2 regions of the Mesorhizobium sp. WSM4842 genome follow, and region 1 is predicted to be linked to the other one. Evidence: riboswitches for the same ligand, from Rfam matches in the RefSeq annotation. Region 1 holds a riboswitch; the other holds the start of a gene.
What was found. A riboswitch is a leader RNA that binds a small molecule or an ion and turns the genes downstream of it on or off. The one in region 1 is predicted to bind S-adenosylmethionine.
Positions count from the first base shown of each region.

Region 1 (7,395 bases):
GAGCCGCAGCGGCGCCAGAATTCCGAGAGCTTTTCCAAGGCGGCCGGATCGGTGCCGGGCAACGGCGTGAAGATGCACCAGCGGTTTTCGAACAGTTCGGCAAAGCCGGCGTCCGGGCCCGATTTTTCAGTGCCGGCCAGCGGATGGCCGGGAATGAAATGCACGCCAGCAGGCACATGCGGCTGCATCTGCGCGATGACCGACGCCTTGGTCGAGCCGACATCGGTGAGGATGGCGCCCTGCTTCAGCGCCGGTGCGATTTCCTCGGCGACCTCGCCCGAAGAGCCGACCGGCACCGAAACGATGACCAGGTCGGCATCGCCGACCGCCTCTTTCGCGTCCATCGCGTAGGAGGAGCCGAGGCCGAGTTCCCGCGCCCGCGCCAGGGTCGTTTCGCTGCGCGTCGAGATGGCGACGTGACCGGCAAGGCCTTCGCGATGGATTACGCGGGCCAGCGACGAGCCGATCAGGCCAATGCCGACCAGCGCGATCTTTTCGAACATCGGTGATGTCATGGTCTTCTAGCTTTTCAGAAATGTCGCGAGGGCGGCGACAACGCCGCGATTGGCCTCTTCGGTGCCGATGCTCATGCGCAGTGCATTGGGGAAGCCGTAGCCGGAAACGCGCCGCAATATATAGCCGCGCGCGGAGAGGTAATCGTCCGCAGCTGCCGCCGAATGTTTTTTGTCCTCGGGAAAGTGGATGAGGACGAAATTGCCGACGCTCGGCGTCACCCGCAGTCCGAGTTTGGTCAACTCCTCGCTCACCCATCGCAGCCAAGTGTCGTTATGAGCCACGCTGCGCTCGACATGGGCGCGGTCGCGGATCGCGGCAATGCCGGCCTCGATCGCCGTCGCGTTGACGTTGAAGGGACCTCGCACGCGGTTGATCGCGTCGATGATATGCATCGGCGCGTACATCCAGCCGATCCGCGCACCGCCGAGGCCGAGCTTGGAGAAGGTGCGGGTCATAACCACGTTTTCCGCGCCAGCCACCAGCTCGACGCCGGCTTCATAATCATTGCGGCGGACATATTCGGCATAGGCTGCATCCAGCACCAGAAGCACGTTTCGAGGCAGGCTGGCATGCAGGCGGCGCACCTCCTGGAACGGCAAATAGGTGCCGGTCGGGTTGTTGGGATTGGCGAGGAAGATGATCCTGGTACGCGGCGTCACCGCAGCGAGGATCGCATCGACGTCGGCGCGCTCATTGGTTTCCTTGACCGACACCGGGACAGCACCTGCCGACTGGATGTAGATCTTGTAGACCATGAAGCCGTGTTCGGTGATCACAGCTTCATGGCCGGGCGCGAGATAGGTCTGCGCAAGCAGGCCGAGAATCTCGTCGGAACCATTGGAACAGACGATGTTCGCCGGGTTGAGGCCATGCACCTCAGCGATCGCCTCCCGCAGGCGCCTGGCGGTGCCGTCGGGATATATGTCGAGTTTGGCCGCGACGTCGCGCGCGGCTTCTATCGCCTTCGGCGAGGGGCCGAGCGGGTTCTCGTTCGACGACAATTTGTGGACCTTGGCAACGCCGGCCGGCGCCGTGCTTTTGCCCGGCACATAGGCTTCGATGTCCATGATCCCCGCGCGGGGCGTTGGACGTGCCTGATCCGATGCCTGGTTCATATTGCAAAAATCCGTCGAGAACGCTTCCACCTAGTGTGGTGGATTTGAAGTTCCTGCCATTTTGGTGGCAACAGCGCTCAGGAACTTCAAATCCAGCACACTAGAATTCATTGGTTGCTAGTGTGGCGAATCCGAAATTCGCCCACTGCGCTGCTCCAACGCGATGCGAATTTCGGATTCGCCACACTAGAAGCCGCAGCGGAAATACAAGCCGTGGCCTGGAATGTCGAGAGGCGGCGATCATGGGTGAGCGACTGGCGTGGGTGAACGACTGGCCGTTGACGCCGAGACGCTCCGGTCCTAGAAGAAAGGCGAAATCCCGTGGTGATTTGGCCGGTCGGCTTGCAGCCACGTTAAACAACTCGCTAAAGGGCCGTTTGCATCCTGTAACCGGCTTTGCGAAGGCGATGTCGGTTTTTTGTTGTCCGTAGCCGGCCGGACAGTCGCATCGACCCGAAAATCGGAATCGACTTTCGGAAAGCGCGATGGGTTAATGTAAGAGGATGCGATGGTCGCGCTGCTCACTAAAAGAACCAACAACGAGGCCGACGAGCCGTCGAGCCCGGTGTTGCGTTTCGGTGCCGACGAGCCGCTCAAGCTCGATGCCGGCACGCTGCTGTCACCGTTCCAGATCGCCTACAAGACTTACGGCACGCTCAACGACGCCCGCTCCAACGCCATCCTCGTCTGCCATGCACTGACCGGCGACCAGCATGTCGCCAGCACCAATCCAGTGACCGGCAAGCCGGGCTGGTGGGAAGTGCTGATTGGCCCCGGCAAGATCATCGACACCAGCCGCTTCTTCGTCATCTGCTCAAACGTCATCGGCGGCTGCCTCGGCTCGACCGGCCCCGCCTCGACCAATCCAGCCACCGGCAAGCCCTACGGGCTCGACCTGCCGATCATCACCATCCGCGACATGGTGCGGGCGCAGTTGATGCTGGTCGATCATTTCGGCATCGAAAAACTGTTCTCGGTGCTCGGCGGCTCGATGGGCGGCATGCAGGTGCTACAATGGGCGTCGAGCTATCCGGAGCGCGTTTTCTCGGCGCTGCCGATCGCCACTGGCGCACGCCATTCCTCGCAGAACATCGCCTTCCATGAGGTCGGCCGGCAAGCGGTGATGGCCGATCCGGACTGGCATGGCGGCAAATATTTCGAGCAGGGCAAGCGCCCGGAAAAGGGACTGGCTGTGGCGCGCATGGCCGCTCACATCACTTATCTGTCGGAGGCGGCCCTGCACCGGAAGTTTGGCCGCAACCTGCAGGACCGTGAAGCGCTCACCTTCGGTTTCGACGCCGACTTCCAGATTGAGAGCTATCTGCGCCATCAGGGCATGACCTTCGTCGACCGCTTCGACGCCAACTCCTATCTCTACATGACCCGGGCGATGGACTATTTCGATCTCGCCGCCGATCATGGCGGCCGGCTGGCCGACGCCTTTGCCGGCACCAGAACCCGTTTCTGCCTGGTCTCCTTCACCAGCGACTGGCTGTTCCCGACCGAGGAGAGCCGCTCGGTCGTTCACGCGTTGAACGCGGCCGGCGCCTCGGTGTCCTTCGTCGAGATCGAGACCGATCGCGGCCACGACGCCTTCCTGCTCGACGAGCCGGAGCTGTTTGCTGCCATCAACGGCTTTATCGCCTCGGCGGCTCGCGCCAGGGGGCTCAGCGCATGATCCCTGAAGATTGCAGGCTTTCCGGACCGGCATCTTGCGCCATGCATCAGCGCATGACCCCGAAAAGTTGCAGACTTTTCGGACCGGGATCATGTGCCAGGCAGCGCATGGCCCCGAAAAGTTGCAGACTTTTCGGATCAAGGTCATGCGCCAAGCAAAAGCCACGATCATGAGTGTCAACCACGCCCAGCGCGTCGACCTCGAAGTCGTCGCCGATCTCATCCCGCCGCAGTCGCGGGTGCTGGACGTCGGCTCCGGTGATGGCCTGCTGCTCGAATTGCTGCAGGCAACGAAGCAGGTCGACGGCCGTGGGATGGAACTGTCGCAGCGCGGCGTCAACGAATGCGTGGCGCGCGGCCTGTCCGTCATCCAGGGCGACGCCGACAAGGACCTCAAATTCTATCCCGACAAGGGTTTTGATTTCGTCGTCCTGTCGCAGACCTTGCAGGCGACCCGCAACCCGAAGCTGGTGCTCGACGAGTTGCTTAGGATCGGCAAGCACGCCATCGTCTCCTTCCCCAATTTCGGCCACTGGCGGGTGCGCCTTTCGCTGTTCGTCGAAGGGCGGATGCCGGTGACCAAGGACCTGCCCTATTCCTGGTACGACACGCCCAACATCCATTTCTGCACCATCCGCGACTTCGTCAATCTCTGCGAAGAGCTCGGCGCAACGGTAGAAAAAGCAACCGCGCTCGACGCCAATGGCCAGAAAATCGGCCTGTCGATGCCTTGGTGGTTCTGGAATTTCTTTGGCCAGCAAGCGGTGTTCCTGCTGAAGCGATAACGGCCGTCGCATATGGCGCGCGGCCGGCAAGAGTCCGGAGACCATCTGCGACTGTTCGCCATTCATCGACCAAGTCTAGCTAGCGATCAAGCTCCGGAAAATACGGATCGGAGAAAAACTGGCGGCCGCGCTCGCCTTGCAAACAGTCGACCGGCGTTGCCGCATCGACCCGGAGTGTCGCGGGAGCGGCCCTGGGACCGGCAACACCGCTGACCTCCAGGACCAGCTTGCGGCGTATGGCGGTCACGAATTCGGAAGCGGCATAGACCGGCAGCACGAAGGAACCTGGCCCGCCGGTAACGCACTCGGCATAGTACCGGTCGAGATGGCTAAAGCTGGGCGACGGGCTGATCAGGATCGGCAGGCCGTTGACGACGATGTCCTTTGCCACCGCGGCGTCGCGTGTCGTGGTGACGGGCATCCCGGTATTGTTGGGGCCATCGCCTGAAATGTCGATGACGCTGCGCGTCGCGTCGAAAGCGGCTCCATCCAAAAGCTTGGCGCCGAAGGCGAGCGCACCGGAAATCGAGGTGCCGCGAAAGCTCCTGAACGGGCGCGCCTCGATCTTGTCGGCGAAAGCGTTAGCGCTCTCAGCATTGTCGATGACCTGCCAGGCAATGACCGCATCGTCGCGGACGGTGCCTGCCCATTCGAAATAGGCCAGCGCAATGCGGCCGGTCACGCCCGAACGCACCGCATTGATGAAGTCGGGATGGCGCAGCGCCTCGACATAGCCAGCGCGCTGCAGCGCGAATTCCTTTTCGTCCATCGAGTGCGAAATGTCGACCGCCAGCACCAGTTCGACGTCCACTGCAATGGCATCGGCGGGCGCGGCGAGTGGTGCTGCCTGAGCGCAGGCAAGGCAGGCAAGCAGGCTAATGCATGTCGCCCAAAAGTGCGCAGCGGCTTTGGGGTAACGACATGAATAGAAACAGAGGCTTAAAGCGTGTCGCATGAATCTCTTCACCGGGACGCGCTTTAAGCGCGTCAAGCATGGGTCCAACGCCGCAGGCTTTCGAACGATACCAGCCAATCTTTCGCTGCGATCACGGCGAAATAAAGCTTGGCGGCGTATAGCCGGCTACGTCTCTTGGTAGGCTGCGGCGACGGCCGGGGGTGGTTCGATCGCGCCGGCCCTGACACGGACTGGCTTGAGAGCCGGTCGCTCGATGTCTTTCACAATCGCCAATGAGCGTGGAAAGAATTCAATGTTCTGCTGGCCTCGGCCGATATTGAGGATTGCGGCGTCGGCCAGACGCGCCTCCAGCATCGACAGCACCCGCCTCAGCGTCGCGCCGTCGAACGTGTCCAAGGCCTCGTCGATGATCACCCATTTCGGCTGCCGCAAGACCAGCCGGGCAAAGGCAAGCAGGCGCTGCTCGTCATCGCTCAATTCGCGCTCCCAGCGCGCCGAGCGGTCGAGCGAGGACGACAGACGCCCGAGACCGACCTCGGCAAGCACCGCCGAGATCTCGGCGTCGCTAACCGCCGCATCGGCGTGGTCGAGCACTTCGCGCAGCGTGCCGAGCGGGAAATAGGGTTTTCGGGGAACGAAGGCGGGCACCTCTCCGGCCGGCATGCCGATCCGCCCGCTTCCCCACGGCCACAGACCGGCAATGGCGCGAAAGAACAGCGTCTTGCCGGCGCGCGGATCTCCGGTGATCATGACGCGCTCGCCGGCGCGGATTTCGATATGGGGCTCGGCGAGCTTCGTACATCCATCCCGCGACGCGACCTCGAGGTTCTCGAATGTCAGCCTGCCATTCGGGTTTTCGCCGATCGTGATGCGTTCTTCGCTATCGTGCAGCACATCCGTTTCAACGAGCGCGATGCGGAAATCGGCGACGCGCATCAGCGTGGCGCGCCAATCGGCGATACCGCCGATATTGTTGATGAACCAGCGCAACGAGGCATGCACCTGGTTGAAGGCGCCGACTGCCATCATCAGCCCGCCGAAGCTGATATCGCCGGCAAAATAGACCGGCGAGGCGACGAGGATCGGCGCGACGACAGTGATCCAGCCATAGGTATCGGTCACCCAGGAAAGATTGATCTGGGCGCTGTAGATGCGCCGCATCGCGCCCAGCACCGTGCCGAGGTCGAGCTCGAGCCGTCGTCTCGCGTCGGCCTCGCCGTGCGCAAGCGCGATGGCATCGACATTCTCGTTGACGCGGACAACCGAGGAGCGCAGCTCCGCTTCACGCGTATAGCGGTCGCTGTTGAAGCGGATGAGCGGCCGTCCGACCAGCCAGCTCAGCCAGGAGGCCGTGCCGGCATAGAGGATCGCGGCCCACACCATGTAGCCCGGAATGGCCAGCGAATAGCCGCCGATATGGAAGACGAAGCCCGAAGACAGCGACCATAGGACGCCGACGAACGAAACAAGCAGAATGAACGATTGCAACAGCCCTATGCCGAGACCGGTGGAAAGATCGGAGAGATGCCCGGCATCCTGCTGCAGGCGCTGGTCAGGGTTGACGCCGATGGCGCCGGCGTTGGCGAGCCGGAAGGCGCGGGCCGGCCGCATCCATTCACCGATCAGATCGAGGGTCAACGCCTCGCGCAGCTTCAGCCGGATCGTCTGGTCGAGCCAGGTCTGGCCGACATTGAGCACCACAAGCCCGCCGGCGATGGCGGCAAAGACCAGAAGCTGGTGCAGGAAGCCCTGCATGTCGCGCCGAGCCAGCGCATCGTAGAAGGGCTCGTTCCAGCGATTGAGCAGAACCTGCCCAATCGAGGTTGCCACAATGACGGCGACTATGCCGACGCAGGCCCAGAGCAGGTGTTTGCGGATCGGCGAGGTCCCCAGCGCCAGCTTGATCGTCGCCAATTGGTCACGCAGGCTGCTGGTTTCGATCGACGCGGCAACCGGCTTGGCGCTGGCTTCGACATCCGGATAATCAGCCATTGGTGAAGTCCTTCAATTCGGAAGCGGTGCTGGAACCGATGAACATGTCGACTCAATCGGGTACCTAACCCGCCCTCGACAGATAGGTGAGAAAAAGCGCGATTCCGATCACGAACATGTCATCGACGGCCCGGCAATGTTGCGTTCCCGGTCGGCGATATCCGGCCGAGCCTTGTGGCGCCATGCGGCGAGAAAACCGGCACGAAGACGCGGCGAGAGGCGCGCTGGACGACCGGCACGCCCTGATAGAGCCGCTTCTGCGCCTCGACCACGATGACGCCGGAAAAGATCGGCCAGAACCTGCGGCCGGCGCGCTCCAGCACATTGTGGAACTGCATCATGAAGCGTCGCCGCGATGGCGGGAAGAACAGGGCGTCGGACCAGGCCGCGGGCG
Region 1 covers NZ_CM148372.1:1,760,013-1,767,407, reverse strand. Annotated here, with positions in the region: gene AC0NIE_RS08470 (prephenate/arogenate dehydrogenase family protein) at 1-515, opposite strand, end outside; gene hisC (histidinol-phosphate transaminase) at 522-1,631, opposite strand; SAM riboswitch at 1,943-2,020, shown strand; gene metX (homoserine O-acetyltransferase MetX) at 2,140-3,309, shown strand; gene metW (methionine biosynthesis protein MetW) at 3,479-4,093, shown strand; gene AC0NIE_RS08450 (DUF1194 domain-containing protein) at 4,173-4,973, opposite strand; gene AC0NIE_RS08445 (ABC transporter ATP-binding protein/permease) at 5,175-7,001, opposite strand; gene AC0NIE_RS08440 (class I SAM-dependent methyltransferase) at 7,121-7,395, opposite strand, start outside.

Region 2 (7,395 bases), 1.7 Mb from region 1:
CCGCACCCAACACCAAGGTGAACATGGCGTTGCGCGACCAGCATCTGCTTGCGGTTCCGGCCGGCGACAACGTTCTTCGCCTGCTGCCGCCGCTCACCGTCACCGACGCCGAGATCCATGAGGCGCTCGACCGCATCCGTGCCGGCGCCCGGGGCCTGGCCGATGCCATCGCCGCGGCTGCCGCGAAGTAACAGTCGAAAGACCCCAAATGAGCCTTCGCCATTTCACTGACCTTTCCGCTGTTTCCGAGGGCGATCTGCGCTTCATGCTGGACGATGCCGTGGTGCGAAAGGCAAGGCTCAAGGCGGGCGAGCGGACAAAACCGCTCGAAGGCAAAGTGCTGGCGATGATCTTCGACAAACCGTCGACGCGCACGCGCGTGTCCTTCGACGTCGGCATGCGCCAGCTCGGCGGCGAGACCATCATGCTGACCGGCACCGAGATGCAGCTCGGCCGCTCCGAAACCATCGCCGACACGGCCAAGGTGCTGTCGCGCTATGTCGATGCGATCATGATCCGAACCACATCGCATGACCGGCTGCTGGAGCTGACCGAGAACGCCACCGTTCCCGTCATCAACGGGCTGACCGACGATACCCACCCCTGCCAACTGATGGCCGACATCATGACCTTCGAGGAGCATCGCGGTCCGGTCGCCGGCAAGACAATCGCCTGGACCGGCGACGGCAACAACGTGCTGCATTCCCTGCTGGAGGCCTCGGCGCGGTTCCGCTTCAACCTCAACGTCGCCGTGCCGGAAGGCAGCGAGCCGGCGCAGAAGCATGTCGATTGGTCGACGGCGCATGGCGGCAAGTTGCACTTCACCCGCTCGCCGGAGGAGGCGGTCCACGAGGCCGACTGCGTCGTCACCGACTGCTGGGTGTCGATGGGCCAGGAGCACCGTGCTCGCGGCCACAATGTCTTCTCACCCTACCAGGTCAATGCGGCGCTGATGGCGAAGGCAAAGCCGGACGCATTGTTCATGCACTGCCTGCCGGCGCATCGCGGCGAGGAGGTCACCGACGAAGTCATCGACGGGCCGCATTCGGTAGTGTTCGACGAGGCCGAGAACCGGCTCCACGCCCAGAAGGCGGTTTTGGCCTGGTGTCTGGGCGCTTGATCCGGGCCACCTTGATCCGGCACTGCGTGGTGCCTATCTCAGGCGCATCACGCAAATCGAGCGCGTTTCGACGCATGCGCCCCGGAGGGCGGCATGGCCGCGCCCTGGAGCTTTGTCATGTTGGAAACTCATCAATTGGCTGAACAACAACCCAAACTCGGCGAATTCGGCTACGCCGGCGACGATTATGTCGTGCCCTTCGAGGTCGGCCCGCTCGACGTGCGCGGCCGCACCGTCCAGCTCGGGCCGATGCTCGACGCGATCCTCAGCCGTCATGACTATCCCGAGCCGGTCGCTCGCCTGCTGGCGGAAGCCTGCGTGCTGACGGTGCTGCTCAGCACCTCGCTCAAGTTCGAAGGCAAGTTCATCCTGCAGACCCGCACAGACGGACCGGTCGATATGCTGGTGGCGGATTTTTCCACGCCGCATGCGCTACGCGCCTACGCGCGCTTCGACGCCGACCGGCTGGAGGCTCTGACGTCTGCCGGCGAAACTTCGCAGCAGACGCTGCTCGGCAGCGGTGTCCTGGCGCTGACGATCGACCAGGGCGCCCACACGCAGCGCTATCAGGGCATCGTCCAGCTCGACGACGAGACGCTGGAGGAGGCCGCGCGCACCTATTTTCGGCAGTCGGAACAGATCCCGACCGATCTCAGGCTCACGGTGGCCAAGCTGTTGACGCCCGGCGTCGGCGGCGCCCGCGAGCAATGGCGTGCCGGTGGCATCCTGGCGCAGTTCCTGCCGCAATCGCCGGACCGCATGCGCGTGCCCGATCTTCCGGGCGGCGACGGCGATCCGCGCCAGGAGATCCACGATCCGGCCGACAATTCCTGGCAGGAACTGCTGGCGTTGCTTGGCACCATCGAGCCGACGGAACTGATCGACCCGACGATCGGCGCCGAGCGGCTGCTTTACCGGCTGTTCCACGAGCACGGCGTGCGCGTCTTCGGCGGCGTACCGGTTGCCGACCAGTGCTCATGCTCCAGGGACAAGATCCGCGGCATTCTCGGAGGCTTCTCCGCCGACGAGATCAGGGACAGCACCGAGGATGGCGGCATTCACGTCGCCTGCGAATTCTGCTCGAAACAATATGACTTCGACCCGGCGGAGTTTGCCGCCGCGCAATAACGAGCGTCAGTGCTGCTGATCTGCCCGCTGGCATTCTTCCAATGGAAGTAGGAATCGCCAAATACCGGGTGCGGTGCCTTCGCAGAGTTTGGGTTCCTCGCCCCCACGGAGTGGGGCCACCTCTCCCCGCTTCGCGAGGGCGAGGAACCCAAGTGAGCGTCAATTGACGGTGCGCCGCGTGCCCGGCAGGTCGAGCGAAAAGGCGGGGATGGCGATATCGAACGTCTCGCCCCGCTTGTTGCGCATCGTGTAGTGGCCGACCATGATGCCGGATGGCGTTGAGAGCGGGCACCCAGACGTGTATTGATAACTGTCGCCGGGGTTGAGTTCGGGCTGGTCGCCGACAACGCCGGCGCCGCGCACTTCCTCGACCCGGCCGGTGCCGTCGGTGATGTGCCAATAGCGTGACAGAAGCTGCACGAATTCATCCGACTGGTTGTCGATGGTCACCTGGTAGCCCCAGACATAGCGGTTCTCCGACGGGTCGGAGCGATCTTCCAGATAGAACGGCCTGACCTGTACTTCGATGTTGCGCGTAACGGCGCTGTACATAGACTACTCCACAATATGTAGACGGAACTCTCGACGCTCTCCGCAGTTTGGTCAACGGGGTGCTTCCCGTCGCTGCCCGCCTGCTTTGCGCGCAGGTGCCGAAGAACAATGTCATTTAAGTGACACATGACAATGATGGTGTGCAGGGCCGGGCGACTCAGCATTCTGTCGAACTGTTGAAACGGCTTTCATGCGGCCGGTTTTTTCTGGAGTGACCAGATATCGATGGAATTGACAGTCACAGCCGCCTTGCTTTCCACAGCTCTGCTTCTTGTCAATCTCGCCAGCATCCTGCTCGCTTCGTTGAAGCTGAAGCGGCCTGGCAGGATCACGCCGGCAGCCGGCAAGGCGCCGCCGGTGTCGATCGTCGTGCCGTCGCGCGGCGTCGAACCGTTTGCCGAGGAAACGCTCGAGCGCGCCTTCTCTCTCGACTGGCCGCGCTATGAGCTCATCTTCTGCGTCGCCCATGCCGATGACCCGGTGGTCGGGCCGATCACCGACGCGATTGCCCGCTTTCCAGCCGTGCCGGCCCGGCTGCTCGTCGGCGACGACCGCATCAGCGGCAATCCGAAACTCAACAATTGCGTGAAGGGCTGGGAGGCCGCGCGCCACCGCTGGGTCATCCTTGCCGATTCCAACGTCCTGATGTCGAGGGACTATGTCCAGCATCTGATGGCGGCATGGCGGCCGGACACTGGCCTTGTCTGCTCGACGCCGATCGGCTCGCGGCCGGACGGGTTCTGGGCGGAGGTCGAATGCGCTTTCCTCAACACGCTGCAGGCGCGCTGGCAATATACCGGCGAGGCGCTCGGCCTCGGTTTCGCCCAGGGCAAGAGCATGTTGTGGAACAAGCCCATGCTCGACGCCAATGGCGGCATCCGTGCGCTTGCCGCCGAGATTGCCGAGGATGCCGCCGCGACCAAGCTGGTCAACGGGCTTGGACTGCGCGTCAATCTTGTCGCCTCGCCCTTCGAGCAGCCGCTCGGTTTGCGCACATTTGGCGAAATCTGGTCGCGTCAGGCCCGCTGGGCACGCCTGCGCCGCGTCACCTTCCCCCTGTTCTTCGCGCCCGAGATCCTGATCGGAGCGGCGCCGCCGCTGGTGCTTGCGCTGGTTGCTGCAGCAGGCGCCGGCTTCAGCCTGTCGGCAACCGCCGTTGCCGTGCTGGTAGTCGCCTATCTCCCGGAATGCGCTCTCGCCTCGGCCAAGGGCTGGCACCTGTCGCTGCGCATTATCCCGGCGATGGTTGCGCGGGACGTGATGCTTCCCGCCATCTGGGTGCGCGGCTGGCTCAGCGGTGCCGTCGACTGGCGCGGCAACACGATGACCATCCACACCAGCGCCGGTGCGGAATTGGAAGAGACCCCGTCGGGCGCCTGACCGCGCTTGGCTTGACGATTCGAGCGAAGCTGTTCGGCGCGTATCCCTATCTGGCGGCTTTCAGTGCCTGCTCGATGTCTTCGAGCAGGTCGTCTGTGTCCTCCAGGCCGACGGACAGCCTGAGCGTGCCTGGCCCGATGCCGAGTTCGGCACGCGCCTCATCGCTCAGATTCTTGTGCGTCGTCGTCGCCGGATGGGTGATCAGGCTCTTGGCATCGCCGAGATTGTTAGAGATCAGCACGATATCGAGCGCGTTCTGGAAGGCGAAAGCCGCCTGTTTGCCGCCCTTGACGTCGAGGCAGATCAGCGTCGAGCCGCCCGACATCTGCTTCTTGACGACCGCCGCTTGCGGGTGATCGGCGCGGCCGGGATAGATGACGCGGGCGATCTCCGGCTGCTCGGCGAGGAAGTCCGCGATCCGGCCGGCACTTTCCGTCTGCTGGCGCACGCGCAGCGGCAGCGTTTCCAGGCCCTTCAGCAGCGTCCAGGCATTGAACGGCGACAGGCTGGGACCGGTGTGGCGGAAATAGTCGTGCAGGTTCTCGTCGATCCACTTCTTGTCCGACAGGATGACGCCGCCGAGACAGCGCCCCTGGCCGTCGATGTGCTTGGTCGCCGAATAGACGACGATATGGGCGCCGAGCTGCAACGGCTTCTGCTGTAGGGGCGTGGCAAAGACGTTGTCGACGATCAGCCGCGCGCCGATCGAATTCGCAAGTGAGGCGACGGCTGAGATGTCGACGACTTCCAGCGTCGGATTGGTCGGGCTTTCAAGGAAGAACAGCTTTGTGTTGGGCCTGACCGCCTTTTCCCAATTGGCGATTTCGGTGCCGTCGACCAGCGTCGCCTCGATGCCGTACTTCGGCGCAAGCGTTTCGACCACCCAGCGGCAGGAGCCGAACAGCGCGCGCGCCGCCACGATGTGGTCGCCGGCCTTGGCGCTGCACAGCAACGCCGCTGTCACCGCCGCCATGCCGGATGCGGTGGCGCGGGCATCTTCGGCACCTTCCAGCGCACACATGCGCTTCTCGAACATGTCGACTGTCGGATTGGCATAGCGCGAATAAATGAAGCCCGGTTCCTCGCCCTTGAAGCGGGCTTCCGCCGCCTGCGCCGTGTCGTAGACATAACCTTGCGTGAGATACATCGCCTCGGAGGTTTCGCCGAAGCCGGAACGCAGCGTTCCCGCATGCACGAGGGCGGTCTGAGGCTTCCAGTTGCGCTTGTTGCTCGTCATCACCTTGTTCCAAACACCAGAAATGGTCCAAACACAAAAAAACCGGCCGCGAAAGTCGCAACCGGTCCATACGGCCTTTCGGCCCGACGGTCCTTTAGCGACTTGTTTAACGTGGCTGCAAGCCGACCGGCCAAATCACCACGGGATAACGACCCTTTAGACCTGCACCGCGCTTGCGTCAATTGCCGGCATGATTAAGAGGTTTGTACCAGCAGATTCCGTGGCAAGGACCTGCAACAAAACGAGACCTCGCCCGGCCTTCGAGCGGAGCCAGACTTGCGGCAGACAGGCATTCTTCCCGATCAGGACATTTCCGCGCTGTTCCAGTCGGGCGCGCTGAAGTCGCCGCGCGCGCTTGATGCCGACCAGGTCCAGCCGGCCAGCCTCGACCTCAGGCTTGGCGACAAGGCCTGGCGGGTGCGCGCCTCCTTCCTTCCCGGCCCCAGCCACAGGGTTGCTGAAAAACTCGACCGTCTGAAGCTGCACGAAATCAATATCGCCGATGGTGCGGTGCTGGAGACGGGCTGCGTCTATATCGTGCCGCTGCTCGAGAGCCTGGCGCTTCCGGCAAACATCTCCGCCTCCGCCAACCCGAAGAGCTCGACCGGACGGCTCGACATCTTCACCCGCGTGATGACCGATCGTGGCCACGAGTTCGACAAGATCGCTGCCGGCTACGACGGCCCGCTCTATCTGGAGGTCAGCCCGCGCACCTTTCCGATCGTCGTCCGCGCCGGCTCGCGGCTGTCTCAGATCAGGTTCCGCACCGGCAATGCGCTTTTGTCGGAAAGCGAGCTGCACGAATTGCACCGTGCCGAGACGCTCGTCGCCACCGAGCCACCGAATATTTCCGGCGGCGGTATTGCGCTGTCGATCGACCTCGATGGCGACAAGGACGGGCTGGTCGGCTACCGCGGCAAGCACCACACCGGCCTGGTCGATGTCGACAAGCGCGCCGCACAGGATGTCGTCGATTTCTGGGATCCGCTCTACAAGAGCGGCGCCGGCGAACTGGTGCTCGATCCGGACGAATTTTATATCCTCGTCAGCCAGGAAGCGGTGCATGTGCCGCCGCTCTACGCCGCCGAGATGACGCCCTTCGATCCGCTGGTTGGCGAATTCCGTGTTCACTATGCCGGTTTCTTCGATCCGGGCTTCGGCCATTCGGCGGCCGGCGGTACCGGCAGCAAGGCGGTGCTCGAAGTGCGCAGCCACGAAGTGCCGTTCATCCTCGACCACGGCCAGATCGTCGGGCGGCTGGTCTACGAGCACATGCTGAAGCGGCCGCAGGCGCTCTACGGCACTGATCTCGGCTCGCACTACCAGGCACAGGGCCTGAAACTGTCCAAGCATTTCCGCGTCGCGCGCTGATCGCCGATTAAATCAGACTGTGCTTGCCTGACCTTGTAGGCCGTGCTTGGTTGTGCCCAACCGTCAAGGTGGTTGGAACCAAGGGAACAAGAAATGCAGATTTCAAGATGGATCGCATCGGCAGCAGCAGCTGCCATGCTGGTGATGGCTGCCGGGTCCTTGTCGGCGCAAGCACAGGAAAAGTTGAAGATCGCCACCGAAGGCGCTTATCCGCCGTTCAACACCATCACCGCGGATGGCAAGCTCGTCGGCTTCGACATCGACATTGCCAATGCGCTTTGCGCTCAGATGAAGGTCGAATGCGAACTTGTCACGCAGGACTGGGACGGCATGATCCCAGCGCTCCAGGCCAGGAAATTCGACGCCATCATCGCGTCCATGAGCATCACCGAGGAGCGCAAGAAGCAGGTCTCCTTCACCAACAAATACTATACGACGCCGCTTTCGCTGGTGGCCTTGAAGGACAGCGATATTGCCTCGACCGAACCCGCAGCACTCGCCGGCAAGACAGTCGGCGCGCAGGCTTCGACCACCCAGGCCGACTATGCCCAGGATGTCTATAGCAAGGCCGGCGCCGAGGCGAAGCTCTACCCGACCCAGGAGGAGG
Region 2 covers NZ_CM148372.1:57,477-64,871, reverse strand. Annotated here, with positions in the region: gene AC0NIE_RS00300 (acetylornithine transaminase) at 1-191, shown strand, start outside; gene argF (ornithine carbamoyltransferase) at 209-1,120, shown strand; gene AC0NIE_RS00290 (Hsp33 family molecular chaperone) at 1,214-2,248, shown strand; gene apaG (Co2+/Mg2+ efflux protein ApaG) at 2,408-2,800, opposite strand; gene AC0NIE_RS00280 (ceramide glucosyltransferase) at 3,026-4,180, shown strand; gene AC0NIE_RS00275 (O-succinylhomoserine sulfhydrylase) at 4,227-5,417, opposite strand; SAM riboswitch at 5,492-5,569, opposite strand; gene AC0NIE_RS00270 (2'-deoxycytidine 5'-triphosphate deaminase) at 5,694-6,788, shown strand; gene AC0NIE_RS00265 (ABC transporter substrate-binding protein) at 6,882-7,395, shown strand, end outside.
Region 2: it holds a riboswitch for S-adenosylmethionine, as region 1 does, so the genes downstream of both, AC0NIE_RS00275 (O-succinylhomoserine sulfhydrylase) here and metX (homoserine O-acetyltransferase MetX) in region 1, are expected to answer to the same signal.